2 linked regions of the Noviherbaspirillum saxi genome follow. The protein of the gene in region 2 binds, or shares a complex with, the protein of the main gene of each other region. Links are inferred from orthologs where the notes say so. Each region holds a gene or a part of one and is shown on either strand. Other genes may lie near its edges. The genes, in order: mfd and uvrA.

Region 1 (17,297 bases), 1.3 Mb from region 2 along the record:
GAGAACTTGTAATACTCAGCGCGCAGTGACTTGCGGTCTTCAACGGAGAACAGATGCGCCGCAGTAGCGACGAAATCTTGGCAGATCTTGAGCTGTGCGTCGTTCAGGGCTCGTAGAGCTTGTAGTTCGGCATGCTGTCGGTAAGTCAGGTAGGTCTGATAGCCACCGAACGCCAAACCCAGGAGGCCGACGACGGCGATGCCAATCTCGATGGTCTTTAGGCGGCGTTCCAGAGCATCCATGAGTGACCTCTAACGCTTGAATTTAGCGGCGCGCAAAAAAGCAAGCGAAGCGCCGCTGTTTTTGCGCGTCCGCTGGAATGATGGGTTCGGCATCATGCCTGATTCGACATTCATACGAATACGGCATAAATGGAACTGCCAAATGTGATGACGATTCCCAGCATAAACACCAACACTGTATTCCTGTAGTAAAGCTCGGATTGGACAAGCGGCCAGAGGGACCGAAAAAGGGAGAACATAAGAACGATGATGCCGGAGCACAAGGCGATAAGAGCTGGGATATCTTCCGGTTCCCATGGCTGATCAGGATCGACTGCCTTCGTAGGGTGGAGATCTGTCGCCTTAGAGGAAGGCGAGTTGGTCTCGCGTGACTGTACCTGTGAGGCATTCGCCGGCGGATCCTTCAGGCTCCACGTGTAAAAGAAAGCCAAAGCGAAACCAAGAATGATGCCAATGGCTGTAACTAGAGCGGTCCTAGCATTCGCGTCAACAGTTGGAGTGCGTGTGGAAGCATTCATAGTAGGCAATTCAGGTTGATGCCGAACTAAATTATTTATGCGGCTCATATTGTCTGATAAATCTGGACACCTGTCTGATAAACCGCCAATGTAAGCCTGTTAATTTCATGCTAGCTCACTGTTTTTACAGCCAGTATTTCGTTTTTCGGTGTTATCAGGACAGGTTTACGCGGACACTGAAATCCAAGACACAGTGACAACATACGAAACAGCTAATATTTCTTAGAGGAAAAGGCTGGAATAAATCCCATCTAGTCCCAGCGTCAAAGGCTATGACGCTGGGTGGGTTAAAATCACAGTTTTGTATTCTTGGGCGATCTTGTGCTCAAAAGAACGGATTACTAAGTGAAAAAGCATTTGCAAACAAATACTTACGAGAATTTTTCGCCGAAGATTGGATTTGTCAGTCTAGGCTGTCCCAAGGCCCTCGTCGACTCCGAACAGATCCTTACCCAATTGCGCGCCGAAGGTTATGACACCGCCAAGTCATACGACGGCGCTGATCTTGTCATCGTCAATACTTGCGGCTTCATCGATGCCGCCGTGCAGGAATCGCTCGATGCGATCGGCGAAGCGTTGAACGAAAACGGCAAGGTCATCGTGACTGGTTGCCTGGGTGCAAAAAAAGACGCAGCCGGCAATGACATCATTCAGAGTGTTCATCCCAAGGTCCTCGAAGTCACCGGCCCCCACGCGGTCGGCGAAGTCATGGCCGCGGTTCACAAGCACCTGCCCAAGCCGCACGATCCATTCCTTGACCTGGTTCCCGCGCAGGGCGTGAGGCTCACTCCCAAGCATTTTGCCTATCTGAAGATTTCCGAGGGCTGCAACCATCGATGCAGTTTCTGCATCATTCCATCGATGCGCGGCGACCTCGTGTCGCGGCCGATCGCCGATGTAATGCTGGAGGCGGAAAACCTGTTTAAAGCCGGCGTCAAGGAACTGCTGGTCATTTCACAGGACACCAGTGCCTACGGCGTGGACGTCAAGTTCCGCACGGGTTTCTGGAACGGCAAGCCGGTGCGTACGCATATGACCCAACTGGTCGGCGCGCTGGGAGAACTGGCTGCGCAATACGGCGCTTGGGTTCGCCTGCATTATGTTTATCCATACCCGCATGTCGACGACGTCATTCCGATGATGAACGGAGGCCATGTATTGCCGTATCTGGACGTGCCGCTGCAGCATGCCCATCCCGACGTGCTCAAGAGGATGAAGCGTCCCGCCAATGGTGAAAAGAATATCGAGCGCATCCAGGCATGGCGCCGCATGTGTCCTGACCTGACGATACGCTCGACGTTCATTGCCGGATTTCCGGGCGAAACGGAAGCCGAATTCCAGTACCTGCTCGACTTCCTGAAGGAAGCCGAAATCGACCGGCTCGGTTGCTTCGCTTATTCGCCGGTCGAGGGCGCGACCGCCAACCTGCTCGACAATCCCGTTCCCGAAGAAGTGCGTGAAGAACGTCGTGCCCGCGTCATGGAACTGCAGGAAGACATTTCCAAGAAACGTCTGCAAGCCAAGGTAGGGAAGACCATGCGTGTGCTGCTGGATGAGGTCGGTCCGAGCGGAGGCGTCGGCCGCACTGCGGCGGACGCACCGGAAATCGATGGCGTGGTTTACGTCAAGCCGCCTTACGAGCCGCATCGTAAACTCAAGGTCGGCGAATTTGTCGATGTCCGTATCACGGCGGCCGACGAGCACGACTTGTGGGCGGAGGCTTGATGATGCGTGCATTGCGTGGCAGGCTGATCGCTGCCATCTGTATTGCGTGTTCCGGCGCGCTTCTCGGCCCCCTCTCTCAAGCGGCAAATGAGCAGGTCGCTTCTGCGCCAACCTTTGCCAGCAAGGCGCTCTTTGCGAAACCGGTCGCCTTGCGCGGCAAGCTCGGCGACGCCGACATCCAGGCGACGCTGCGCAACAAGGAGCAGATGGAAGAGGGGATCGAAGGCGAATACTTTTACTTCGGCCGCTCGCTGAAGGTCTTGCTTGCAGGCGAAATCGAAGGCGAGGACCTGTTCATGGAGGAATCCGAAAACGGCACCGACGTGTCAGGACAGTGGGAAGGCAAGCTGCAGGGCGATATGCTGGCCGGTGAATGGCAATCGGCTGACGGGAAGATCAAAAAACCGTTCAGCCTGCGCATCGTCAAGGCGGATGAAAAGACGACACAAAAACCGCCGGCCGGCGGCAAATCCGTAAACGGAAAACAGTAAGCAGATAAGGGAAGGCTAAGCGTGACAGACCGGAAATCGATACAGACCACTCTTATCCATTCGGAGTATGTGCCTCCGGCCGGATTCGGCGCTTTCCCGACTGCGATTCATCATGCATCCACGGTCCTGTTCAAGAATGTCGCGGCAATGCGTTCGCGCAACTGGCAGGACAAGAACGCCTATACCTATGGCTTGCATGGAACGCCGACCACCTTCACACTGGAAGCACGCCTGGCAGAAATCGAGGGCGGCACACACTGCCTGCTCGCACCCAGCGGCCTCGCAGCAATTGCGATGGTCGATCTTGGCTTGCTCAAGTCGGGTGACGATGTGCTGTTGCCGGACAATGTATATAACCCCAACCGCGAGCTGGGACGCTGGCTGTCGCAGGATTTCGGGATCAGCGTGCGCTTCTACGATCCTCTGATCGGCTCTGGCATTGCCGACCTGATCCAGTCGAACACTCGACTGGTCTGGACCGAAGCGCCGGGATCGGTCTCGATGGAGGTGCCGGATATTCCTGCTATCTGCACGGCGGTGCATGAAAGAAAAGCGACCGGACAAGACATCCATGTCGCGCTCGACAATACCTGGTCCGCAGGCATTGCATTCAAGGCCTTCGATCACGGTGTCGACATCGTGATGCAGGCACTCACCAAATATCAGTCAGGCGGTTCGGATGTGCTGATGGGCGCTGTGATCACGCGCGACCGCGAACTGATGCATCGCATTGAAATGGCCCATATGCGTGTCGGATTCGGCGTCAGCGGTGACGATACCTACCTGGTGCTGCGCGGATTGCCGACCATGAAGCTGCGCTTCGATGCACACGACGCGGCGGCGCGCAAGGTGGCTTCCTGGTTGAAGGCACGTCCGGAGATCGGCCGCGTACTGCATCCGGCGTTCGAGGATTGTCCCGGACATGCAATCTGGAAGCGCGACTTTACCGGTGCCGGCGGTTTGTTCTCGGTGGTGTTCGATGAACGCTATAGCGAAGAGCAGACCGATCGTTTCGTCGATAGCCTGAAGCTTTTCAAGATCGGATTCAGCTGGGGCGGTGCGGCCAGCCTGTGCGTACCCTATCGCATCCAGGGCATGCGCCGCAACTGGCAGGGCAGCGGGCAACTCGTGCGTTTCAATATCGGCCTGGAAGACCCGGTGGACCTGATCGCCGATATCGAGCAGGCGTTTGAATCGCTAAGCCGGTCCTGATATCGATCGCCATTCAGGCCGCATCGATGATGCGGCCTGTGCTCGATTCAACGCATTCCTGCAAGTTTTTCTAGCCTATATCTGCATTGCCTTGTTATCGTTCAGGTCGAGCAGCCCCTTGATCAATCGATAGGCTTTCCACACCCACGCGCCGGTCCAGACCAACCACGCGATCGGTATGCCGACGATTGTCAGGAACAGGATGCCGCCGAGCACCATCCAGAACAGATACCACCAGAATGAGCGAATCTGCCAGCGATGATGGCTTTCGACAAACGTACCGGCAGCGTCTTCTTTCTTGACGTAATTGATGATGAGCGGAATCCACGAAAAGGCGCCCAGAGAAAACACGAAACTGAGGCCGTGAAGAATGTATAGCCACCACGCCAAATTCTTGGTGGCGTGTAGCTTGCTGTCGAATACGAGTTCCTGGGTCATGAATCTTCCTTATTCAATGAACAATCATTTATAAAAAGATCATTCGAACAGGGATAAGATTCCGTCCAAACCAACAAAATTCAAGGCAACATCGGCTTGCGCACGGACAACAGGCTTGGCGCGGAAGGCCACGGACAGGCCGGAAATTCCCATCATCTTCAAATCATTGGCGCCGTCACCCATGACAATCGCCTGTTTCGGGGTGCAGCCCAGCTCGGCACAAACGCGTTCAACAGTCGCTTTTTTCTCGTCAGCATCCACGATTCCTCCGACTACGCGTCCGGTTAGTTTGCCATCAGCAATTTCCAGAACATTGGAATGAGTGTAGTCGAGCCCGAGCCGCGTCTTCATGCGATCGGTAAAGAAAGTGAATCCACCGGACACCAGCAAGGTTTTCAGGCCAGCTGCCTTCACTGTTTCCAGCATGCGCTCCGCGCCCGGAGACAGTTTCAGGCGTTCGTCATACACCTTTTGCAAGGCACCTGCATCCAGACCCTTGAGCAAGGCGACGCGGCGCGTCAGGCTTTCACGGAATTCGATCTCGCCGCGCATCGCTGCCTCGGTGATTTCGGCAACCTGGGGCTTCAGTCCCTGCATGTCGGCGATTTCGTCTATGCACTCGATCGTGATGACGGTCGAATCCATGTCCATCGCCACCAGTTTGAAGTCGCTCAGCTTGCGTCCCGGTGCGGTAAAGGCGTAATCGATACCCGCTGCCAGGCATTCCGCATCGACCTGTGCTTTCAAGGCATCCGAATACTGCACGTCTTCGCAGCGATAGGCATTGCCATCGAGTTGGATCCAGCGTTTGCTCTCGACGAGTTTTGCAACATGTTCGACGGCGAGGGCAATAGGAGTACCGGGCAAGCCCTGAAGAATAAGATTCATTGGAAAAATTCAAAAGTTAACAATTCAGCCTACTAGCGTACGGATCGTTGCCTTCACCTGCGCGACCCGGGCGGCCAGGTCGGGCATGTTCGCGGTGATGCGCAATTTGTCTTGTCCGTTCAGCTTGACCTGGCGGTTCTTTTGCACCAGTTCGATAATGCGCATCGCTTCGATGGGCGGATTGGGACAGAACTGCAGCACGGCGGATTCGGCATGCGCGTCGATCTTGATGATGCCGGCCGGGACGGCAGAAATCCGTAGTCTGTGGGTTTCTATCAATGCCTTCGCCGGTTCCGGCATCTTGCCGAAGCGGTCGATCAATTCTTCCTGCAAGTCGTCGATCGTGTTCTGCGTCTGACAATTGGCCAACCGTTTATACAGCGACAGGCGTTCATGCACGTCGCCGCAATAATCCTGCGGCAGCAGGGCAGGGACGTGCAGGTTGATTTCGGTGGTGGTGGACAAAGGCGCGGCCAGATCCGGCTCCTTGCCGTTCTTGAGCGAGCGCACCGCCTCGTTGAGCATGTCCGAATATAACTGGAAGCCGATCTCCTGCATTTCGCCGGACTGGCTTTCGCCCAGCACTTCGCCGGCGCCGCGGATTTCCAGGTCATGCATCGCCAGATAGAATCCGCTGCCGAGCTCTTCCATCTGCTGGATCGCGTCCAGCCGGCGCTGTGCCTGCTTGGTCAAACCCTGCACGTCATGGACCAGCAGATAGGCATAGGCCTGGTGGTGGGAACGGCCGACACGGCCGCGCAACTGGTGCAACTGAGCCAGACCGAACTTGTCGGACCTGTGCATGATGATGGTGTTGGCGGTCGGGACGTCGATACCGGTTTCGATGATCGTCGTGCACAGCAGGATGTTGAAACGCTGGGACACGAAGTCGCGCATCACTTTTTCCAGGTCGCGCTCGTGCATCTGACCGTGCGCGACGGCCACCCGGGCTTCCGGCAGCAAGCCTTCGAGCATGGCCTTGCGGTTGAGGATGGTCTCGACCTCGTTGTGCAGGAAGTAAACCTGGCCGCCGCGCTTGAGTTCGCGCAGGCAGGCTTCGCGCACCACCGAATCGTCTTCCGAGCGCACAAAGGTTTTGATCGCAAGACGCTTTTGCGGCGCGGTAGCGATCACCGAAAAATCCCGCAAGCCTTCCAGCGCCATGCCCAGCGTGCGTGGAATCGGCGTCGCGGTCAGCGTCAACACATCGACTTCGGCGCGCAGGGCTTTCAACGCTTCTTTCTGACGGACGCCAAAGCGATGTTCTTCATCGATGATGACCAGGCCCAGGCGTGAAAATTTCACGTCGTTGGACAAGAGCTTGTGCGTACCGATCACGATGTCGACCGTGCCTTCGGACATGCCCTTGATTGCCTGAGTGACTTCCTTGCCGGTGCGGAAGCGCGATAGCTCCGCGATCTTGACCGGCCAGTCAGCAAAGCGGTCGGCGAAGGTCTGCGCATGTTGCTCGGCGAGCAAGGTGGTCGGTGCCAGGATGGCGACTTGCTTGCCGCCCATGACCGCGACGAAAGCCGCGCGTAATGCCACTTCCGTCTTGCCGAAGCCGACGTCGCCACAAATCAGGCGATCCATCGGTTTGCCGCCGGCCATGTCCTTGATCACTGCAGTGATGGCGGCACTCTGGTCCGGCGTTTCTTCGAAACCAAAGCTCTCCGCAAACGCTTCGTAGTCGCGGGCCGAGTACTCGAATGCGTGACCTTGGCGGGCCGCGCGGCGGGCATACAGATTCAGCAGTTCGGCGGCGGTATCGCGTACCTGCTGGGCCGCCTTTTTCTTGGCCTTTTCCCACTGGCCTGAACCCAGGCTGTGTAGCGGCGCCTCGTCGGGCGAGGCGCCGGAGTAACGCGAAATCACATGCAGCTGCGATACCGGAACGTAGAGCTTGGTTTCCTTCGCATATTCCAGATGCAGGAACTCGGCTTCGCCTTCACCCAGGTCCATGCCGATCAGTCCCATGTAGCGGCCGATGCCGTGATTGACATGCACGACCGGATCGCCGATCTTGAGCTCGGACAGGTCGCGCACCATATATTCGACCTGGGTGACCGCTTCCTGCTTCCTGCGTCCTGCGCGTCGGCCCGAGCCGGCATACAGCTCGGTCTCGGTAATGAAAGCCAGGTCGCCGAGTTCGGGACCGAGCTCGAAACCCGCCTGCAGCGGAGCGACCGACAGCACGAGCTTGGCCGACGACGCTGCAAAATCGTTAAAGCCCTCGCATGGCGCGAGCGGCAGATCGTATTCGTCGAAGTATTGCTGAAGCGTTTCGCGCCGGCCGTTGGAGTCGGCGCAAATCATTACCCGCTTGCCGGTCTGCAGCAGGTAGGAGCGCAAATTGACCAGGGGGTCATCGACTCGGCGGTTGACCGCGATATTCGGGATCGGAGCCGACAGTTCGGATGCCACATCGTCGTGCTGGATCACCCAACGGCCATAGGGCTTGGCAAGCGTAAAGAAGTCCTGATCGGTCAGGAACAGCCTCTCCGGCGGCAAGAGCGGCCTCTCGCGGTCGGCTTTCAGAAATTTATAGCGCGATTGCGTATCGTTCCAGAACCGCTTGATCGATGCCTCGATATCGCCGACCAGCGCGAATGTCGCGTCTTGCGGCAGATATTGGAACAGGGTTGCCGTCTCGTCGAAGAACAGCGGCAGGTAGTACTCGATGCCGGCGGAAGCAATGCCGTTCCCGATATCCTTGTAAATCGAGGACTTTGACGGATCGCCTTCGAATTCTTCGCGCCAGCGGCTGCGAAATGCGGTGCGGGCAGCTTCGTCCATCGGAAATTCGCGGCCCGGCAGCAGACGCACCTCATGCACCGGATACAGCGAACGCTGGGTATCGGCATCGAAGGTGCGAATGGTTTCTATGGTGTCGCCGAACAAGTCCAGCCGGTAGGGCAAGGCCGAACCCATCGGGAACAGGTCAATCAGGCCGCCACGTACGGAATACTCGCCAGGCGACATGACCTGGGTGACATGGGTATAGCCGGCCAGCGTAAGTTGCGTCTTCAGCCGGGCTTCGTCCAGCGTTTCGCCCTTTTTGAAGAAGAAGGTGTAGGCCGCAAGAAAGGATGGCGGCGCCATGCGCAGCAGCGCAGTCGTCGCTGGAACGATCAGTACATCGCACTGGCCGCTGCTGACTTCATGCAGCGTGGCGAGCCGTTCCGAGACCAGGTCCTGGTGCGGAGAGAACGCATCGTATGGCAGGGTTTCCCAATCGGGCAGCAAATGGCAGCGCAAGTCGGCATCCTTGCCGCCGAACCAGGGAATTTCAACGAGCAGGCGCTGGGCATCGGTTGCATTGGCGACCACAATGGCCAGCAACCGCTGCCGCGACTTCAGTTCGACGGCGGCCTGCGCCAGCGCAAATGCGTCTGCAGAGCCGTGAACGGCCGGCAGGGCGAAGCGGTGACCGGGTTTGGGAAGGGATTTTTTAAGATCGAACGTCATCTGCGGACGACATCTGGAATGTCAGAATGGCCGAAGCCGTCGGCTTGCCAGGCAAGGCGACGGACTTCGACTGTGAGAAAATATGCCGAGATTATAAACCAAGGCCCTCGCTCCGGCCGTGGCCGCGCTGTGACTCTGCTATCACATTGCGCATGGCCGGCCGGATACCTGCTCAAATGATGTCATCTCGTTACTATGCCCTGATTCCCGCCGCCGGCGTCGGCGCGCGCATGGGAGCCGATTTTCCCAAGCAGTACATGCCTTTGGCGGGCAAGCCCATGCTGCGGCATGTTCTCGACACGTTTGCCGCACATCCGGCCATCGCGCATACCTATGTCGTCGTCAGCGCCGAGGATGGCTATATCGATGAAGTGACAAGCGAAGGAAATACGCTCGCAGGAAAAGTCACCGTGCTGCGCAATGGCGGCGCGACGCGGCATGCGTCGGTGCTGAACGGCCTGCAAGCGATCCGTGATCGCATCGCCGACAACGATTGGGTGCTGGTGCACGACGCGGCCCGTCCCGGGCTTGGCGCCGAACTGATCGACCGGCTTGTCACCGCATTGGAAAACGACGAGATCGGCGGCCTGCTCGCCTTGCCGGTGGTCGATACCATCAAGCGTAGCGATGCGCAGGCACGCGCCGAGGTCACCGTGCCGCGCGACTTTCTGTGGGCAGCGCAAACGCCTCAGATGTTCCGCTATGCGTTGCTGCGCACGGCGCTTGAAACTGCCGCCAACGTTACCGACGAGGCGAGCGCGATCGAGGCGCTCGGCTACCGGCCGAAACTGGTGGAGGGCAGTCCGCGCAATTTCAAGGTTACGCTGCCGCATGATGTGGCGTTGGCCGAACTGCATTTGAAAGGAAATCCATGACCGTTCCTCCATTCCGTATCGGACAAGGCTACGATTGCCACGCGCTGGTGCCGGGACGCACACTGATCATCGGCGGTGTGACCATACCCCATGCAACCGGACTGCTCGGGCATTCGGATGCCGATGTCTTGCTGCATGCAATTACCGATGCGCTGCTGGGGGCTGCAGGACTGGGCGATATCGGCAAGCACTTTCCGGATACGGATGCGAGGTTTGCCGGCGCGGATTCGCAGGTACTGCTGCGTGAAGCAGGCAAACGCGTGGCAGAGACTGGTTACGCAGTCGGCAATATCGATGCGACCATCATCGCGCAGGCACCGAAGATGGCGCCGCATATTGCTCGCATGGCGGCCAATGTTGCGGAAGCGCTCGGCATCAGTGCCGCACAGGTCAACATCAAGGCCAAGACCAATGAAAAATTGGGCTACCTGGGGCGTGAAGAAGGCATTGCCGCCGAGGCGGTCGCGCTGGTATATCGCGCCAGTGACGTATGACTACCCGCTGAGCGACGCATCGGCAGCGGCGTCAGCCGCCGCCTATCCCTTGCGTAATGCGACCGCTGCCTTCACAGGTCGGGCATTCCGTACCATCGCGCAATTTCCCGCTGCCGCTGCAATCCGGACAAAGGTCTTCTCCCGTGCCGGGAGTGCCGGCAAGTGCTTCGTCGCCGGGCTTCAAGTGATTTTCTGGCTTGCCGGGTGTGCCCGACGATGGCGTAACGCTCATATCGCCTCCTGATATCTATCGGCAAATTGTATCGAGCCGATTTTGTACACCAATCAATTCCCGCCAGGCAATTGGGCGTCGACGGGGGTTGTCCAGATAGATTGATGCAAATTGCGGAAGTTCAGGCGGGGAGCAGGCGAGGCGGCGACACGTCTTGCTCTTATTTGCGCTCCAGTATCGACATGGTCAGTCGCGCGACACAGCTCAGCCGCTGCGCCCCATCGTAAATCATGATTTGCCAGACCTGGGTCGAACGCCCCAGATGAATAGGTTGGGCTTTGGCAGTGACGTATCCTTCACGTACCGCCCGCACATGGTTGGCGTTGATATCCAGACCCACGGCGTAATGCGTCTCGCTGTCTATCGACAGGTTGCTTGCAGCGCTGCCCAGCGTTTCCGCCAGCAATACCGAAGCGCCGCCGTGCAGAATACCGAACGGCTGTATGGTGCGCTTGTCCACCGGCATCCTTGCTTCAAGCCAGTTTTCGCCAAAGTCGGTAAATTCAATGCCGAGATGCTCAATTGCCGTCCCGATATGGCTTTTACTCAAGCTCTGGAGATCGAAATTTGTTTTCCAGATCGTCATCTTTCATCCTTTGCAATAGTCGATACGAAGCAATGCATGCCGTTCGCACCTCCATTCATTTTTCCATAGGCACAGAATATGACGGATCGCATGTTTTGCAAATACGTGTGATCACGCCTTGAGCGAATCCTTGTCGAACCCGGCGAGACGTTTGTAACGCAATGACATCGCTTCCAGCGTGTCCTGAGAAATCACGTCGTTGACATGGCGGAATCCGTTTGGCGCGCGCTCCTCCGCCAATTGCATGACTTGCTCCGGACCGTTCATGCGATTGCGTAACACGATTCCAGCGGTACGCGGCAGCCGTTCGGCTTCATATTCGCGCAGTGCATATGGCGTATTCGGATCTGCCGACAGGCAGTCGGAAAGATAGCGCGCATCGAGTATAGCTTGGGCGCTGCCATTGGAGCCAATCGGATACATGGGATGCGCGGCATCGCCCAGCAGAGTGACACGCCCGAAGGTCCAGCGCGGCAGTGGATCACGGTCCACCAGCGGGAATTCATAAATTTCGCTGGCGCCGTTGATCACTGCCGGTACATCGATCCAGTCCCATTTCCAGCTTTGAAAAGGTTGCTCGAACACCGATTTATCGACCTTTCGGTTCCAGTCGGTTTTGGGCAATTCGCCATTGGGAACGCGCAATTCGGCAATCCAGTTGATCAGGGAACGGCCGTTTTTGCGCATGGGTTCAGAGATCGGATAACAGACAAACTTCTGGTCCTGGTGGCCGGCCATGAACATGCTGCGTCCATCCATATACGGCTCGCTTTCGGTAACCGCACGCCACAGCATGCGTCCGGAAAAGCGCGCTTCGTCACCGGTCGGATAGAGAAAGCGACGCACCGAGGAATGAATGCCGTCTGCTCCCACGAGCACATCGCTCTCGACTTCCACAACAGAATTGTCCTTGCGGCGCAGGAAGCGCGACACCACTTTGTCCGTGGCTTGCTCAAAAGAACTGAAGGCATGCCCCGCATGAATGCGTGAAGCACCTATGCGTTGAACCGCCATATCCAGCAGGGCCATCTGCAATTCGCCGCGAGGAATGGAGAACTGGGGAAAAGGGTACCCGGCGGCACGCCCGCGCGGTTCACGCCAGATCTCCTGACCGAACTTGTTGAAGTAGGCCAGCATCGAGGTTTCGATACCTTTTTCGGCGAGACATTTCTCAAGGCCAAGTTGCAACAGCTGCTGGCTGGCGTGCGGCAACAGGTTGATGCCTACGCCCAAAGGCTTGATTTCGTTGACTGCTTCGAATATCTCCACCTCGATTCCGCGTTCATGAAGCATGAGGCCCAGCGTCAGACCGCCGATGCCGGCTCCGGCAATTGCTACTTTCATGATTGTCTCCTTGGAGTAAATGGGGATGTATTTCAGGAAGGATAAAACCGCGACGTAATCCTGCCGATACTGTTGGAAACGGCGAAGATCGAATGGTCAATATCTTCAGTGTGAATTGTTATACTATATAACAGTTATTTTACAGAACACAAGAATGAAGGCGTTACTTTGGCCCGATGCATTGATGCAATCCATGGCAGCCGGATAGCGTGCGTCTCCCCACAAACAGACAGCACTTCGGCAGCAGCCGTTACAATTGCTGCAAACGCAAGGCTGCACTGACGAAGGACGCGGCATGCAGCATGACTGAATTGCCGGACATTACGGAAGGGGAATGATTTGTCGAACAGTCGGAAAACGGAATCCATGGAGAACCAGGTGCATTTCAACGCCAGGATAGAAGGGATCAACTACGACATCCTGGACGACCTGGTGGGATACGCGGTACGCCGCGCGCAACTCTCGATTTATGAGGATTTTGCCGCATCGCTGGCTGCCGAAGATATTACGCCGCAGCGTTTTTCATCGCTCGTCATCATCGGCAACAATCCCGGCATCTCGCAAACCAGGTTGGCGGAGGTGATGGGTATTGCGCGCTCCGGCGTCGTCTCCATTATCGATCGCTTCGAGGCCAGCGGACTGGTCGAACGCCAGGCTTCCGGAGACAGGCGTTCGTACAACCTGCACCTTACAAAGGAAGGCCAGAAACAGCTCAAGCGTTACAAGAAGGCCGTCGAAAACCATGACAGCCGCATTTCCAGCGCACTCAGCGCAAGCGAGAAGCAGCAGCTGAAGTCCTTGCTGCGCAAGATAGGCCTGAGGGAAGAGGATCGCTGAATGCAGGCCGGATCTGAGGAGCGCGGCGAAGACGCTTGCATAAGCCGTGCGACCTATTTATAGTGAAGAACTGTTATTCAACATAACAATATTGTCGACGCTACCGCTGTAGCGGCCGGGCTTGCAATTCGCCCGGTCATGGCTGCGGCTTTTTTCTCAGGCGTCACGCAATCGACAGGGAAATACGATGCAGCCAATTCTGGAAGTCAGCGATTTGCATGTTCGTTACGGCAAGGTCGAGGCGGTTCATGGCATCAACCTGAAAGTTGCTCCTGGCCAGATCGTATCGGTAATCGGTCCCAACGGAGCCGGCAAGTCGACGACGCTCAATGCCATCATGGGAAACCTGCCGCCCATCGGCGCGACGCAGGGCAGTATTCGCTTTTTGAATCTGGAGCTGTCCGACGTGGCGGTCGAGTCCAGGGTCGTGCAAGGCATGAGCCTGGTCCCCGAAACGAGAGAGTTGTTTGCCACGATGAGCGTCCAGGACAATCTGCATCTTGGCGCCTATCCGCGCAAGAAGGCGGGTGAAAAGCATTACATGGACCAGCTTGAAACCGTGTACGAGCTGTTTCCGCGTTTGAAGGAAAGGGCGAAGCAGGATGCCGGCACGCTATCCGGCGGCGAGCGGCAGATGCTGGCGGTAGGACGAGCCCTGATGGCGCGGCCGAGTCTCCTGATGCTCGATGAACCCAGCCTCGGTCTTGCGCCACTGATCGTCAAGGAAATCTTCCATATCATCAGCCGGCTGCGCATCACCGGCGTGGCGACCCTCTTGATCGAACAGAATGCGCGCGCCGCACTGCAAGTTTCCGATTACGGCTACGTGCTCGAAACCGGAAATATTTCCATGGAAGGTCCGGCGACCGAGTTGGCGAACGATCCGCGTGTGATCGAAACCTATCTCGGTTTTTCGAAAAAGCCGCTGGCACCGGCATCATAAAAAAGCAATTACAGCGTCCACCCATTTGACCAACAAAGGAGACTTCATGAAAGCATCGTTCAAACCTCTGCTTGCGGCCGTCGTGACGGCGCTGGCCGCAGCGCATGCGCACGCCGACATCACGATCGGGGTAAGCCTGCCATTGACCGGCCCGGCGTCGGGGCTAGGCATCCCCACCAGGAACGGTATCTCTTTATGGCCCGATACGATAGGCGGAGAAAAGGTCAAGCTGATCATGCTGGACGACGCCTCCGACACCACGCAATCGGCAAAGAACGGCCGTCGCTTCATCACTGAAGACAAGGTGGATGTCATCGTCGGTTCCACCGCCACACCGGCGTCGGTGGCACTGGCAGACGTAGCCGCCGAAGGCAGTACCGTGCAGATTTCCACCTCACCGGTCGATCTTCCCGAAGGAAGGGGCGGATGGACATTCCGTGTTGCGCAATCGACGCCACTGATGGCGAGCGCGGTCATCGAGCACATGAAAAAGCAGGGTGTGCAAACCTATGCCTATCTTGGTTATTCCGATGCTTATGGCGAAACCTGGTTGCGATCGTTTACCGAACTCGCTAACAAGGCGGGGCTGAAATCCGTCGCCACCGAACGCTTCGCCCGGGCCGATACCAGCGTCACCGCGCAAGCCTTGAAGATTGTGTCAGCCAAGCCGGACGCCATCCTGCTGGGCGCATCGGGAAGCGGTTCCGCAATGCCGCACAAAGCCATCGTCGAGCGTGGATATAAGGGCAAGATTTACCAGACCCACGGCGCCGCGTCGCGCGACCTGATCCGTATTGGCGGCAAGGATGTGGAAGGTTCTTTCGTCGTCGCCGGACTCGCCGTCATGCCCGAAGCGTTGCCGGAAAATCATCCATCGAAGAAACTGGCAACCGACTTCGTCGATCGTTACGAGAAGCAGTTTGGCGCAGGCACGCGCAATCAGTTCGCCGCGCACGGCTATGATGCACACCTGCTTTTGCAGGCCATCGTGCCGCAGGCGCTGAAGAAGGCGAAACCCGGCACGCCGGAATTTCGCGCTGCACTGAAAGAAGCGCTGGAATCGACCAAGGGCATTCCCATCACCCAAGGCGTGGTGCGCTATACGCAGAAAGACCATTTCGGACTGGAAGACAATGCGCGCGTCATGCTGACCATCGATAACGGAAACTGGAAGCTTGTGAATTAACAAATCATCTGCATACCGCCTGCATCTTGCAAACCGAAGGTCCGCCATGCGGCCTTCGGTTTTTCTTTGTCTGCTTTGATACACTCGATCGTTCTTCGATTCAGGACAGGGCAATGCATGATCAACGAATCCTTCCATATCCGCCGCGGCGACCTGCGCGATGCCGATATCATCGCCGAATTCAATCGCGCCATGGCCTTTGAAACCGAGGGCAAGAAATTGCTCGCCGACGTGATAGGCACCGGCGTGGTCGCCTTGATCAACAATCCTGCGCTAGGCTTTTACCTGGTTGCGGAAGAGTCGGGGCAAGTCGTCGCATCGCTCATGATCACCACCGAGTGGAGCGACTGGCGCAACGGAATCTTTTGGTGGATACAAAGCGTTTATGTGCGTCCGGAGTCACGGCGCAAAGGCGTCTATTCGCGTTTGTACCAATATATCCGCGATTTTGCAGCACGGGAGCCAGGAGTGTGTGGTTTTCGCCTGTATGTCGAAAAAGACAATCTGAATGCGCAACGGACTTACAAGAACCTGGGCATGCACGAAACCGACTACAAGATCTACGAAGAGATGCGACCGGGAATACGCTACTGCCTGCAAGATTGATATCGAAAGTCGACGAAAACGCCACGACTGAACTGAATGCGCTATGGATTGCCGCATGTCACAGAGCGTGCCATCACAGAGCGTACCTACACTGTATGGCCCTTTACCTGCACGTCCCATGCACGCGGCATGTTGATTCATCTCAATAGTCGATGGCCCAAGGGCAGGGTGCTGATGGGTTCCGTGCAATGATTATTCTTCATCATGGAGACAGGCATGAGCCAATACCGACGTGACCGAAGCGAATACTGGATTCCTCCTCAAAAGGCAACGCTGCCCGAGGCGGCCACCTCACGTCCCGACCTTGAAACGGCAACGAACGTGGAGTTGGGAATCATGATGCAAGAAACAGCAGGTACGCAACGCGCTACCGAATTCCTGAAGAAAAAAATGGTGCCGGTCGACGTGACAATGCGTGTATTACTTCGGCCTTCCGAGCGGCGAAAGCCGCGTGTGACAGCTCGGAAATAATGTAATGTCTTCTCGTGCTTCGATTGGTATAAAGTGTTCCGGCATATTGCCGTAAAGCCTAATGTAATACCCAAAGGTTGTATTGAGCCCTCTGCTAACACCAGAGGGTTTTTTTTTGCCAATCCGATCCATTGGGACACCATCAAGCTGGCTCTGATCACTTGCCATTAATGCGTCTGCTTAAAACATTGCCGTATTAAAGCGACCATGAATTAATGGAAAATTTTCATTTGGTAAGTCACCAAGATTTGCTGGAAAAACGAGCATGAGTTACCTGAAATCTGCCACTGCTCGCCCATATGAAACGGCATGGCACCGGACCGCTAACTGCCGCTTTTCTTGCGGACAAATATGTTTGTTTTCAATATGTTGCACGATGGCCTTCATCTGAAGATTTCGATTAAAACTGCCATATTTTTGTTGTGCAGGAGCTCAGGACTGAGTAATATATACTGTACATATATACAGCAAATGGTATCTTGGAAAAGCGGGCTGCATGGTCGCATGAATGCATGAATTAAACTGAATGACTGTGGCTAAACATAATTGTGTTTTGTTATGCACCTAAGTCAGTAATGCTTGGTAAGGCACGCGGATCGCTTCGATAAGCAAGTCTTCATTTTTGTCGACCGGCGTGCTTAACCGGTCCTTTTCCAATCCCTGTAATCATTCGGTACCTTGAGTCGTTCGTTTGCCTATTGAGGACTTCGTGCCAGAAGCATTCATCACGCCGCTTTATTT
Region 2 (13,565 bases):
GCTGCGTTGCGCCAAGGTGTGTCGGGACGACTGAAGTTGATCACCCCAGCGCTGTCGGATTTTCCATTCGCCGCTGCGGCCTTGTTGTTCACATAAATGCTGCTGCGAATCTTGGCTGCGGATGGCAATCGCTTGGACGAAAACCGGATTACCGAAATACCGGCGCTCCGAAGGCATGAAGCATTCCATGCACAGATCGACAACTAATTTTCCATTTGTTAACATTGTTTATCCAAGCAGGTAAATTAGCCGTCGTTCCGGCAGGAAGTATTGTTATTTAATAAATAACTACTCTAGCGATTGCTGATGCCAACCGTTTGCACTCCGAAAAAAGCTGCTCTCCGGTTCTGCAATGAATTCCGCTACTGCGGCATCGAGCCGCCATATCGCAATCGAAACCGATGCAGGGTCGGTATTACCTGATGACGTAATGACGTTGAAGGAATTTGGCGCCGCCGGGCGGGTGCGATGCGACACCGCAGTTCCAGCCCCGCAGAGGATGAAATGACGCGGCACTGCCGGAAACGCCGCATGTGTCGTGGTCACCAGCGGTACATGGACATGGCCGCTCAAGACGATATCGATCCGATGGCGTGCAAACGCCTGGGCGGCATCGCCTGCACCGATGAGAATTTCATGGAGGTCTTCCGGCCATGCGGTATGCAGCGGCTGGTGCGCGCATGCGATGCGCAAAGGCTCGGTATCGGATGCGGGAATCTGGCTTGCCAATGCCGAGAGCTGCGAGATATCGAGTCTGCCGCGGGTATGGCGCAAGGGAGTGGTGCTGTCCAGGGCAAGAATTACCATATCGCTGCCGGCCCATATCTGATGTGATTTTCCAAACGCTTCGCAATAATTGCGATAAGGCCATGCTGTCCGTGCGAAGACATTAAAAAGCGGAATATCGTGATTTCCCGGAATCACAAGTACTGCCGGAGCACTGAGCGTATCAAGAAACTGACGTGCACTTTGAAACTCATGCTTGCGGGCACGTTGGGTGACATCACCAGACACAATCACGACATCGGGTTGCAAGCGTTGAAGCGCCTTGCGCAATGCCTCGACGACAAACGGAATCTCAGTGCCAAAATGGGTATCGGAAAGGTGGGCAATAATACTCATTCGCCTTCCTTTGCGATGACGCCATTCGTCTGCGGCACGATGACTCCTAGCGCATGCCGTGCCACGCGGAACGATAAGGGAGTCGCGCAACGCACGATTTCGCCATCGACCACCACATCGACATGCCGCCTGCGCGTTTCGGTATCGAATGCATCCGTGCAAAAGGTTTCCAAATGCGGATCGCTCGCCAGATTACGAAACGCGCCGCGCAGCAAGAGCCGCAGCATGTCAAGACGTCCGGTGGGCCGCAACACGAATACGGCTAGCCTGTCTTCCGGCGTCGCGCCGGCAAGGTCGGTATCGAGCTTGGAAAGCTGCAGCAGATTATTGGCGACGAATACCATCGAAGTTTTTCGCAGCAGCGATTCATTGCCTATCTGCAGCTGCACGCCGAATGGGCGCACCCCGCTCAGCAATGAAAACAGTGCTGACAGCACAGCTACCACCCGGAAACGCCCGAAGCGCGCCTTGTCTTCTTCGCGGTTGCGTATGAGCTTGCTGTACAGGCCGAAGCTGGCATTGTTTAAAAACAGTTTGCCGTTCACATAGCCGACGGACACTTGTGCAATATCCCCTGCCAGCAGCAGTTTTGCCGCCGCGTCCGGATCTTCCGGAATCCCAAGATCACGCGCGAAATAATTGAAGGTCCCAGCGGGGATGATTCCAAGCGGAACCCGATATTCACAACAGAGCGATGCGATCGTATTGACAGTGCCGTCACCACCGGCAGCAACGACAATCCCACCCGTCTGACTGGCGTTGAGCACCGCTTTGCGGCCGACTTCAAGTAGCTTTTGGCCAGAGGCCACCTCGACGATCGTGCATGGATAGTCAAGTGCAGACAACGCCTGTTCGATCCGGCTACGCGTCATTTGCGCAGCGGTTCCGCCGGCGCCAGCATTCAGAATAACGGTGATGGAAGTGTGTTGCAGCGTAACTACGGCTTGCTGAGATAGCGGTCCAGTCATTGCAATCGGTGTCCGCCGGCTGGCTTACAGGGATAAGAATGGCGTTAGCTTGCTTTCAATCCTCTCGCCGCGCATTGATTACCGTCATGGATATCCGCGGGCCGATTGCCGCATTCCGATATCAGAGAATCTTGCGCGCCCAGGCCGGCTCCGGTTGCCGGCGCTGCTCAAGTGCATGCATGACCAGGGTCCGCAATTCGTTCAAGGGCGCGATTTCAGCCTGTTCGATCTTGCTGGGTGGCTTGGTCATATCCCAGTCGCCATAAATGAAACCGACCGGACGTCGATTGACGGTCAGCGGCAGCACCATGAAACTGCGCACGGTCGGCAACGCATCCTTCCACCAGCGCGGCACCTTGCTGATAAATGCGGCGTCCTGCGCATTCTCGACAAAGATCATTTTGTCGTTCGCCAGTGCCGCATGAAACACATCCGGCTGGTAGGCATCGCCGAACACCAGGCGTGGCAGCAACTCTTGCACACCGTCGCCAAAACACATGTTGGCGGCGTATTGCGATTGCTCCTGATTACGCAGAAACGCAATCGTGCGGCTAAAGCTCAGGCCCTGATAAACGGTTTCCAGAGCCATCGTCATGACCTGGCCGGAACTGGTCGACTGCAATGCGTCGCGCATGTCCGCCACCCCGCGCGCCAGACGCGCCGCCGCGTCGGCCGGCTTGCCGACGATCGGTGCCGCCGGCTCCTTGTGTTCCGTATTGCTTCGTCGCTGCGTACGAACGACGACGGAATCTTCGGACGCAGCCGTTTTTTGCGCATTCTCCAGCGCAAGCAGCATCTGTCCGGATTCAAGACCCAACATATCGGCGTAGTCACTGGTCAGATCGGCCAGTATTTCTTCTATATCTCCGTTGTCGGAAGTCAGTGCATCGGCACAGCGCGATGATACGGTCGCAATCGCAGCAAGCCAGTCCTTATGGTCCAGCGGCTCTCCGATCGGCTTGGGCGGCATGTCTTGCAGGGTATCCACTACTGCAGCAGGCAAGCCCCAATGCTGAGCCGCGTGCCGGCCGATATCGTCGAACCGCAATCCGAGAATTTCGCGTGCCGCTTCATTCTCATCGGCCCCAGTGCGAACGCTATACTCCTGCACCAGGTGCCAGCGATCCGACAGATAGAAAGTCGCCATCATGCGGCCGAGCGAATGCAGCATCGAGCAGACCACGGCTTCTTCCGCATCGCGTGTATTCGCGGACGACGCCATCTGTCGCGCGATGTGCCCTGCCAGCACCGACTTTTCCATCTCGACGCGTGCATTTGCCGATTCGGACGAAGCGGCGGACAAGCCGTCGACCAGCTTCAATCCGAGCGCAAGATGGCCGATCGCCTCGGTGCCCAGCACGATGACGGCTTTGGAAACGGTATTGATACCCTGCCCGAACACCGAATACATCGCGCTATTGGCCAAACGCAATACCTTTTGCGTAAGCGCCGGATCCTGCAGCACGGTGCGGGTCATATTGAACTCGCGATCGTCATCGCCGCGCATGGCGCCGATGATGGCGCTGACCACCTTGGAAAAACCGGGCAGATCGCCGCGCTGGCGCACGCGCGACCAAAGCAGTTCCATGGTTTTTTCCGCACTGACCGGGCCGGTATTTGAAAAGGCATGCATGCAGTCGGTCTCGCTCTACTCTATTGTGCAGCGGTTAGCGCAGGACTTGCCTGCTCGGCCTTGAGCAAGGCAATGATTTCATCGGGCACCAGGGGACGCCCTGTGTGGTATCCCTGGATCAGGCCGCAGCCGTGCGCGGCGAGAAAATCGAGCTGTTCCTGGTTTTCGACGCCTTCGGCAACGGTGTTCAGATTCAGATGGCTGGCAAGGCTGAGCACGACATTGCAAATGGCCACGTCCTTGACAGAGCTGGGCAAATCCTTGATGAATGCGCGATCGATCTTGAGCGTGGCGATCGGGAAGCGTTTGAGGTAGGCGAGCGATGAATATCCGGTTCCAAAGTCGTCAATCGCGATGCGCACATTACGCGATGTCATCGCGGTCAGCAGGGCTTCGGCATGCTCCGGGTCGGACATCAGGATTCCTTCGGTAATTTCGAGCAGCAGCTGCTCACCGCTCAATCCGGAAAGCTGCATCGCCTCGTCCATGATGTCGAGGAATTGATCGTTGCGGAACTGGCGCGGACTGACGTTGACCGACACATACAATGGCCGCCGCGCGACTTCTTCGAAGCGCCTGATCTGCACGCATGCCGCCTTCAGCGCCCATGCGCCCAGCAGGTTGATCAAGCCATTGCTTTCCGCCATCGGGATGAACTGGGCCGGCGACACCAAACCTTGTCCCGGACGACTCCAGCGCATCAAGGCTTCGAAGCCCATGATCTGACGGCTGCGCGCATCGACGATGGGCTGGTAATGCAGCAGGAATTCGCCATCGCGCACGGCCTGGAACATCGCCGCTTCCATCGACACATCGTGTTCCGGCTGCGTGAATTTCTCGTGGTTATAAACCACGCAGCGCGCCTTGCCGGTTTCCTTGGCACGGTACATCGCGGTGTCGGCATGGGCCAGTAATTTGACTTCACTATCGCCGTGCTCGGGAAAGACGGCTGCGCCGATCGAGGTGCCGACGTACAGCGTGTGCCCCTGGATCTCGAACGGCAGCTGCATTGTTGAAATCATGCGGCGTCCAATGATCTGGATTTCTGCCTCGGAGACCGCGCCGGGCAGGACCGCGACAAATTCGTCGCCACCGACACGCGCCAGCGTATCGACATCGCGCAGTGTCTCGGACAGTCTCATTGCGGCAACGCGCAGCAAGGCGTCGCCAACAGGATGGCCCAGCGCATCGTTGACCTTCTTGAAACCGTCCAGATCCAGCGCGACAACGGAAAAGCCGCGGCCAGTGCGGCGCGACTGTGCGATCGCCATGCGGATCCGGTCCGACAGCAGCGAACGATTGGGTAAACCGGTCAACGCATCATGCGTAGCCATGTGGCGCAATCGTTCTTCTGTGGCTTGCTGGCCGGAGATGTCGCGGCCGACGGCCAGCAATTCCTGCTCTCCCGGTCCAGCTTCATAGGCCATGACTTGCAGCTCGATCCACAGCGCGTTACCCAGGGTCTTGATGCGCACATTGGTCTTGCTGGGCTGGCTGGAACCCGCCGCTTGTGCAATCACGGCATCGATGGCCGGGCGGTCGACAGCAAGCACGAAAGCGTTCAAGACCTGCCCTACCAGTTTTTCACCGGGACAGATAAGTTCGGTCGCGCGCCTGCTTGCGTAAATGATGGTCCCGTGTACGCTTAACCGGAATACCGCATCGCCGGCAGCCTCCATGAGGCTGTCCAACTGCGTTTTTGCAGTAGTTTCAGTCCGGTCTTGACGAGTGGAAAACATTGTCAGAAGCTTATCTCAGATAAAGGCTCGGCTGTGGGCAAGGTTTTTCGGCCGACAAAGCCGCCGCTCCGCCAGCGACTTCAGGCATCTTAGCAAATTGTAGTAGGGAAATTAACGCTTGATCCAAATGTTAGAGAAGAAAATGCAGAAAAAGAATCAAAGCCATGATTTTTCAACAAAAAAGCCCCGAGGTCAGACTTCGGGGCTTTCTTTATTTGCGAGGTTTGCGGCAAAAATCAGAACGGGATATCGTCATCCATGTCGCTGAAGTTCGGCGCCGGGCGCGATGCGCCGCGCGCGGCTCCGCCGCCGCCTGCGCCCGCGCCTGCACCGGCGGAACTCTGGCGCGGCGCCGGGGCGCTGCTGCCGTAATCGTCATCCATCGGTGCGCCGGCACCGCCGCCCATTCCCTGGCGGCTTCCCAGCATCTGCATCGTGTCGGCGATGATTTCAGTCGTATAGCGCTCCACGCCATCCTTGTCGGTCCATTTGCGTGTTTGCAAACGGCCTTCGACATAAATCTGCGAGCCTTTTTTCAGGTACTGGCCGGCGATTTCCGCGAGCTTGCGGTAAAACGTGATCCGGTGCCATTCGGTGAGTTCCTTCTTTTCGCCGGAGTTCTTGTCTTTCCAGCTTTCGGTGGTCGCAACCGCAATATTGGTGACGGCGTCGCCGTTCGGCATGTAACGCGTTTCCGGATCGCGTCCCAGATTGCCGACGATGATGACCTTGTTGACCGATGCCATAAATTTCTCCTCAAGCTGACTCAATAGTGATCGTGGTGCCACAACGGCGATGCGCAGGCGGTGCTTGGCGCATCAGGCTGCCGCGACAGCCGCCGCCCTCCGCGGCAGGTTCTTCATGCTGGTGGCAATTATAAGCCAGACAACTGTCAGCGCCGCGCCAAGTACGAACACGGAAGACGGTCCGGCATGCTGCTTCAACCATCCGCCGAGCGCGCCGCCGCAAAACAGTCCGAGCGCCTGCAGCGTGTTGTATACGCCAAGCGCCGATCCCTTGGCCGCCGGCGGCGCGATGCGCGACACCAGAGACGGCTGACAGGCTTCAAGGATATTGAACGAAACGAAGAAGGCAAGCAAGAGCAAGACCAGTACCGACCAGTGCATCGCCGGCTGCGCCATGAACAGCCACAGGCCAAGCTGGACCAGGAGCATCAGGGCAATGGCACCGACGAACACCTGTTTCATCATGCCGCGCCGTTCGCCGGCAAACACTGGCGGCAGCATCAGGGCGAACGAGGCAAGCACCACCGGCAGGTAGACTTTCCAGTGGGCGGCAATCGGCAAGCCGGCGTAATCGACCAGTGCGGCGGGCACGACGACAAACATGGCCATCTGCGTCACATGCAGCGCGAATACGCCGTAATTGAGCCGCATCAGTTCGCCGTTGGCGAGTATCCGTGAGAACGGTACGCGTTCCACGATTTTTAACTTCGGGGCCGGCGGAACGATATAGATCACGATGCCGATCGCGAGCACCGACAGGATGCCGGTCAACGCAAACAGTCCGCCCATGCCGATCAAGTCATACATGACCGGGGCGGCGATCAGTGAAACGGCAAACGTCAGGCCAATCGATCCGCCCACCATCGCCATCGCCTTGGTGCGATGCTCATCCCGCGTCGTATCGGCGATGAAGGCGGTCACGGCAGCCGAAATCGCGCCTGCCCCCTGGATTGCACGACCGACAATGACCCATGCCAGCGTGGTCGAGGCAGCAGCGATAAACGAGCCAATCGCAAACAAGACCAGCCCGATGATGATGATGCGCTTGCGTCCGTATTTATCGGATGCCGCGCCAAACGGAATCTGGCCGAAAGACTGGGTCAGGCCGTAAATACCCATTGCCACTCCGACCATGGTCGCGCTGTCACCGCCCGGCAGGGTTTTGGCATGCACCGCAAAGACGGGCAGGATCAGGAACATGCCCAGCATGCGCAACGCGAAAATCGACGCCAATGACAGACTGGCACGAATTTCGTTAGAGGACATGCGGGTGCCGAGATCATCGGCGGAAGTGGTGGCTGATATGGTGCTCACGGCGGGGGATCCAGAGGATACGGCGGACTTTAAAACCCGTTATAGTATCAGGTTGACCCGTACAAAGCGCCGAAATGGCCGCACGTTGAAAGCAGTTCATGGAAGAAATAAGAATTCGCGGTGCCCGCACCCACAACCTGAAGAACATCAATCTCGAATTACCCCGCAATCAGCTGATTGTGATCACCGGCCTGTCCGGATCGGGTAAATCCTCGCTGGCGTTCGACACGCTGTATGCGGAAGGCCAGCGCCGCTACGTGGAATCGCTGTCGGCGTATGCGCGCCAATTCCTGCAGCTGATGGAAAAGCCCGATGTCGACTTGATCGAAGGCTTGTCGCCGGCAATCTCGATCGAGCAGAAAGCGACTTCGCACAATCCCCGTTCGACGGTCGGTACCGTGACTGAAATCCACGATTACCTGCGCCTGCTGTACGCGCGAGTCGGCACACCTTATTGCCCTGACCACCCGGAAAATGCGTTGGCCGCGCAATCGGTGTCGCAAATGGTCGATGCGGTTCTCGCCATGCCGGAAGACACCAAGCTGATGATCCTGGCGCCGGTCGTGGCCAATCGCAAGGGCGAGCATGTCGATCTGTTTGAAGCGATGCAGGCACAGGGCTTCGTGCGCTTTCGTATCCAGAGCGGCACCCATACCGCCAGGATCTATGAAATCGACGACCTGCCGAAGCTGAAAAAAACCGAAAAGCACACCATCGACGTCGTGATCGACCGCATCAAGGTCAAGGCCGATGTCAAGCAGCGTCTGGCAGAAAGCTTCGAAACCGCGTTGCGCCTGGCCGAAGGCCGGGCGATTGCGCTGGAAATGGATAGCGGCAAGGAGCACCTGTATTCGAACAAGTTCGCCTGCAACACCTGCGGCTATTCGCTGCAGGAACTGGAGCCGCGCCTGTTCTCGTTCAATAATCCGATGGGCGCCTGCCCGGAATGCGACGGCTTGGGCCACATCGAATTCTTCGACCCCAAGCGCATCGTCGCCTTCCCCAACCTGTCGCTGGCCAGCGGCGCGGTAAAAGGCTGGGACCGGCGCAACCAGTTCTACTTCCAGATGCTGTCGAATCTGGCCGAGCACTATAACTTCGACGTCGACACGCCCTTCGAGAAATTGGCCGACTCGGCGCAGCAGGTTGTGCTGTACGGCTCGGGCCGGCAGACAGTGCCATTTACCTATGTGAACGAACGCGGCCGCGCGGTGGTGCGCGAGCATACGTTTGAAGGCGTGGTCAACAACCTGCAGCGCCGCTATCGCGAAACCGATTCGATGGCGGTCAAGGAAGAACTGGCAAAGTTCATCAACCAGAAGCAATGCCCGACCTGCGACGGCGCACGCTTGCGCGTCGAAGCGCGCTATGTCAAGGTCGGCAACGGCAAGCAGGAACGGTCGATCTATGAAATCGCATCGACGCCCTTGCGCGAAACGCTGGAGTTCTTTGAAAAACTCAAGCTGACCGGCGCGAAAAAGGAAATCGCCGACCGTATCATCAAGGAAATCGTGTCGCGCCTGAAGTTTCTCAACAATGTGGGCCTCGACTACCTGTCGCTGGAGCGCAGCGCCGATACGCTGTCCGGCGGCGAAGCGCAGCGCATCCGGCTGGCGTCGCAGATCGGCTCCGGCCTGACCGGCGTGATGTATGTGCTGGACGAGCCGTCGATCGGCCTGCATCAGCGCGACAATGACCGGTTGATTGCCACGCTCAAGCACTTGCGCGATATCGGCAACAGCGTGCTGGTGGTCGAACACGACGAAGATGCGATCCGCTGCGCCGACTATGTGGTCGACATGGGGATCGGCGCCGGCGTGCATGGCGGTGAAGTGATCGCGCGCGGCCCGCTGCAGGACATCCTCAAGAGCAAGAAGTCGCTGACCGCGAAATACCTCAATGGCACACTGGCGATCAACGTGCCGAAGAAGCGCACTGCCGCAGATCCCGAACGTCAGTTGATGATCACCGGCGCGTCCGGCAACAATCTCCGGAACGTTTCGCTGGAGTTGCCGGTCGGTCTGCTTACCTGCGTGACCGGCGTCTCGGGTTCAGGAAAATCGACGCTGATCAACGACACCCTGCATCACGCGGCCGCGCGTCATTTGTATGGCTCGCAGGCAGAGCCGTCGCCGTACGAGTCGATTTCCGGCCTCGAGCATTTCGACAAGGTGATCGCGGTCGACCAGGCGCCGATCGGGCGCACACCGCGCTCCAACCCGGCGACCTATACCGGCGTGTTCACGCCTATCCGCGATCTGTTCTCCACCGTGCCGATGGCCAAGGAGCGCGGCTACTCGGCCGGGCGCTTTTCATTCAACGTCAAGGGCGGACGCTGCGAAGCCTGCCAGGGCGATGGCGTACTGAAGGTCGAAATGCACTTCCTGCCCGACGTGTATGTGCCTTGCGATGTCTGCCACGGCAAGCGCTACAACCGCGAAACGCTGGAAGTGCATTACAAGGGCAAGAGCATCCATGAAGTGCTGGAGATGACGGTCGAGGAAGCACATGAATTCTTCAAGCCGGTCCCGGTCGTCGCACGCAAGCTGCAGACGCTGCTCGATGTCGGCCTTGGCTATATACGCCTCGGACAGAGCGCGACCACGCTGTCGGGCGGCGAAGCGCAACGCGTGAAGCTGTCGCTGGAACTGTCCAAACGCGATACCGGCCGCACGCTGTATATCCTGGACGAACCGACCACCGGTCTGCATTTCCACGACATCGATCTGCTGCTGAAAGTGATTCACCGTCTGCGCGATCAGGGCAACACAGTGGTGATCATCGAACACAATCTGGACGTGATCAAGACTGCCGACTGGATCGTGGATCTGGGACCGGAAGGCGGCGCCGGCGGCGGGCAGATCATTGCCAGCGGCACGCCAGAAGTTGTAGCGAAAACGGCGGCCAGCTTTACCGGCAAGTATCTGGCACCGATGCTGAAAAAGAAATAACGCGATTGCGGCGGAGACGGACATGGCGATACATTTGCGGATCAGCGGCGTGGTACAGGGAGTCGGATATCGCGCCTCGTTCGAGGCGCAAGCGCGTCGCCTGCATTTGGCCGGCTGGGTCCGCAATCGCGTCGATGGCTCGGTCGAAGCGATGGTCGACGGCCCGACCGAAGCCATCGATCGGATCATCGCATGGTCGCGGCGTGGTCCGTCGCAGGCGCACGTTAGCGGCGTACAGGTAACGGCTGCGGAAGACGCCGCATTGATACCGGGACGCTTTGACGTGTTGCCGACCGCTTGAAATATAGGCCGGCTCCGCATCAAGCCGGCAAACCCATCCATAGTCCGACCGGCACGAATGCCAGTGCCGCCAGATTCCCCAGTAAAACGATGGACGCCACCTTGTCCGGCTCCTGCTTGTACTGCTCGGCCACCATGAAGCAGAATACCGCCGGCGGCAGCGATGCGAACAGATACATCTGACCGCGCTGCATCGGGTCGAGCTGCATGACCTGATCGAGCAGCCAGGCAACGACCAGTCCGCCCAGCGGGCAGACAATCGCGCCGACCAATCCGATATGCCAGCTTTTGAAGTTGACATCGAGCATGCGTACACCCAGTGCGAACAACATGATCGGGATACAGGCGTCGCCCAGCATTTTCAGCGCCTGCATCAGCGGTGTCGGCAAGGCGATGCGGAAGATGGCAAAGATCATGCCGACTGCCATCGCCAGCATCATTGGACTGACCAGGAATTTCCAGAACGGAGTGTGATAACTGCGGCCGCTTTCGATGATCTTGATCCCGACCGAAAAGTAGATCAGATTGCATGCCATGAAGAGTGCGACAGCGGCCGGCAGCCCCGATGTGCCGAAGGCCAGCACGGCAAGCGGCAAACCCATGTTGCCGCAATTGTTGTACATCATCGGAGGAACGAAGCTGCGCACATCGTAGCCCAGCAGGCGCGCCACCGGCCATGCAATCAATCCGGAGCCGAGCGAAATCAGCACTCCGGCGAGTATCAGCATGCCGCTGTTCGCAAGGTCGAAATCCTTCGCGGCCAGCGCGGTAAACACGAGCAGCGGACACAAGACATCCATGCTGACCCGGTTGACCGACCCCATGTCGGATCTGACGCGTTCACCCCGAAGCCGCGCATATCCATAGCCGACAGCGATGATGATAAAGACCGGCAAGATGATGCCAAGGATGCGCTCGAACACTTGCATGGGAAATCTTTCAATGAGCTATCCCGGCATTTTAACGAGAGTTCGTCGTTCGCGTTTTCCTGTAGGCAAGTCGCCATACCTTGTCAGCAAGCAGTGCGATTCATCGCTTGACTGCTATGCCCTTATCGTTGCTCACAACGAATTGCTCGATCCGGTCGAGTGTCGGCGCAAGCAGGCGCAAGGGGCGCGACAAGCTAGCCAGCAGTGTGACATGACCGGTCTTGTCGAAATACTCTTCAGTGACATCGATTCCCGCCGCACGCAGTGTGCGCGCCATGCCGCCTGTATTGCGCTCCGGATTGACCACATCGTCTTTGCCCGGCGCTATCAGCAAGGCCGGCGACGCGGACGCCGTCACATGCCTGACCGGTTGTGAATCCGGCGGCGTATTCGGGTGAAAAAATACCGGCTTTACCGCCGGATTCTCGATCGGCAGGAAATCATAAGGACCGGCAAGGCCTATCCAGCCGTGCAACGCCGAAGGGGTCAGTTTGTGGATAGCCAGCAATCGGTGGTCAAGCGCCACCATGGCGGCGTTGTAGGCGCCTGCACTATGCCCCATGACATACACACGTTGCGGATCACCACCGTAGCGGGCGCTTTCCCGTATCGCCCAGGCAACCGCGGCGGCACAGTCTTCCAGGAAGGCTGGATAGCGTACTTCCGGATAAAGCCGGTAATCGGCGATGACGGCAACCATCCCGCGCGAAGCCAGCGCCTCGCCGACAAATTCATATTCGCTGCGGTTGCCGCTGTTCCAGCTGCCGCCGTAAAAAAACACCACGACCGGCGCTGGCTTCGCGGCATCGCGCGGCGCATAGATGTCAAGACGCTGCCGCTCATGCTCGCCGTAGGCGAGATCGCCGGCTTTTCGATAGGAATGACTGGGCGTCAGCGCATTGAGCGTCTGGAGCGGACTGCAGGCGGCCACAGCGCCCGCCAGCAGAACGACGGCAACGCTAAGGTAAAGCAGTTTTGAGAGAGTCATGGAAAATGGCAGCTGGCATGTTCGGGAGTCTTGTCACGTGTATATACGTGCCGATATCCGGATACGGATGCATCCCGCACTCGCCTACTTCAGCAAACGCTCTTCTGCCCGTGCCACGCCATCGGTGGTTCCGCGCAGCACCACAATGTCCCCGGCCTGCAATATGGTGTCCGGCTTGACCTCGATGCGGCTCTTGCCGCGCCGTATGATCGTGACTTCCGCGCCGACTTCGGCCAGTCGGGACGCGCTGAGCGCCTTGCCAATCGCTTTCGCGCCGTCGGTCAGCGTGACCGAATGCAGGCGCACATGCAAATGTTCGTCATCGTCGGGCGCATCGCTGGCGCCATGGAAATAGCCGCGCAGCGAAGCGTACCGCTCGTCGCGCGCAGCCTGCACCCGGTGCACGACGCGGCGCAGCGGCACGCCCAGCATGACGAGCGCATGCGAAGCCAGCATCAGACTGCCTTCGATTGCTTCTGGCACCACTTCCGCCGCGCCGGCTTCACGCAGTTTGTCAAGATCGCTATCATCGTGGCTGCGCACGATGACCGGCAGCTCGGGTGCCAGTTCATGCGCGAAATGCAATACCTTCAGTGCCGATGGCGTGCTGGCATAAGTCACGACCAGGGCCGCGGCGCGGTGGATGCCGGCAGCTACCAAGCTTTCGCGTCGGGACGCATCGCCATAAGACACATTGGCGCCGGCGGCCTGCGCCTCACGCACGCGGTCCGGATCCAGGTCTAGCGCATGGTAGGCAATGCCTTCTTCTTCCAGCAATTTGGCAAGGCTTTGACCGCTGCGGCCGAAACCGGCGATCAATACATGCTTTTGCGTCGTCATGGTGCGCGTCGCAATCTGGGTCAGCGCCAGCGACT

The links.
Region 1: the proteins of uvrA (region 2) and mfd are in contact, whole or in part, in a crystal structure (PDB 4DFC), measured with the Escherichia coli proteins. The link is inferred for Noviherbaspirillum saxi from one-to-one orthologs.

What each region holds. Positions count from the first base shown.
Region 1 is NZ_QYUO01000001.1:1,872,764-1,890,060, reverse strand. What follows is about bases 5,339-9,325. They hold mfd (transcription-repair coupling factor), read right to left. Parts: upstream 8,983-9,325; coding sequence 5,539-8,982; downstream 5,339-5,538. Other genes in these bases: ispD (2-C-methyl-D-erythritol 4-phosphate cytidylyltransferase), read left to right, coding at 9,159-9,325; serB (phosphoserine phosphatase SerB), read right to left, coding at 5,339-5,514. Also shown: D3871_RS08760 (hypothetical protein), read right to left, coding at 1-242; 30S ribosomal protein S12 methylthiotransferase RimO, read left to right, coding at 1,118-2,485; D3871_RS08745 (hypothetical protein), read left to right, coding at 2,485-2,976; D3871_RS08740 (cystathionine beta-lyase), read left to right, coding at 2,998-4,188; D3871_RS08735 (DUF4870 family protein), read right to left, coding at 4,264-4,626; more of serB, read right to left, coding at 4,666-5,338; more of ispD, read left to right, coding at 9,326-9,857; ispF (2-C-methyl-D-erythritol 2,4-cyclodiphosphate synthase), read left to right, coding at 9,854-10,351; D3871_RS08710 (hypothetical protein), read right to left, coding at 10,383-10,583; D3871_RS08705 (hotdog fold thioesterase), read right to left, coding at 10,744-11,169; D3871_RS08700 (flavin-dependent oxidoreductase), read right to left, coding at 11,281-12,513; D3871_RS08695 (MarR family winged helix-turn-helix transcriptional regulator), read left to right, coding at 12,880-13,350; D3871_RS08690 (ABC transporter ATP-binding protein), read left to right, coding at 13,538-14,293; D3871_RS08685 (ABC transporter substrate-binding protein), read left to right, coding at 14,340-15,479; D3871_RS08680 (GNAT family N-acetyltransferase), read left to right, coding at 15,597-16,085; D3871_RS08675 (hypothetical protein), read left to right, coding at 16,302-16,556. UniProt on the Escherichia coli protein: Couples transcription and DNA repair by recognizing RNA polymerase (RNAP) stalled at DNA lesions. Mediates ATP-dependent release of RNAP and its truncated transcript from the DNA, and recruitment of nucleotide excision repair machinery to the damaged site.
Region 2 is NZ_QYUO01000001.1:3,172,644-3,186,208, forward strand. Bases 7,261-10,673 are described here. They hold uvrA (excinuclease ABC subunit UvrA), read left to right. Parts: upstream 7,261-7,620; coding sequence 7,621-10,473; downstream 10,474-10,673. Other genes in these bases: D3871_RS15030 (MFS transporter), read right to left, coding at 7,261-7,474; D3871_RS15040 (acylphosphatase), read left to right, coding at 10,496-10,673. Outside these bases: D3871_RS15000 (hypothetical protein), read right to left, coding at 1-225; D3871_RS15005 (metallophosphoesterase family protein), read right to left, coding at 289-1,122; D3871_RS15010 (diacylglycerol/lipid kinase family protein), read right to left, coding at 1,119-2,090; D3871_RS15015 (HDOD domain-containing protein), read right to left, coding at 2,212-3,678; D3871_RS15020 (putative bifunctional diguanylate cyclase/phosphodiesterase), read right to left, coding at 3,744-5,462; ssb (single-stranded DNA-binding protein), read right to left, coding at 5,699-6,208; more of D3871_RS15030, read right to left, coding at 6,281-7,260; more of D3871_RS15040, read left to right, coding at 10,674-10,774; D3871_RS15045 (AEC family transporter), read right to left, coding at 10,794-11,702; D3871_RS15050 (alpha/beta hydrolase), read right to left, coding at 11,803-12,690; D3871_RS15055 (monovalent cation:proton antiporter family protein), read right to left, coding at 12,775-13,565. UniProt on the Escherichia coli protein: The UvrABC repair system catalyzes the recognition and processing of DNA lesions. UvrA is an ATPase and a DNA-binding protein. A damage recognition complex composed of 2 UvrA and 2 UvrB subunits scans DNA for abnormalities.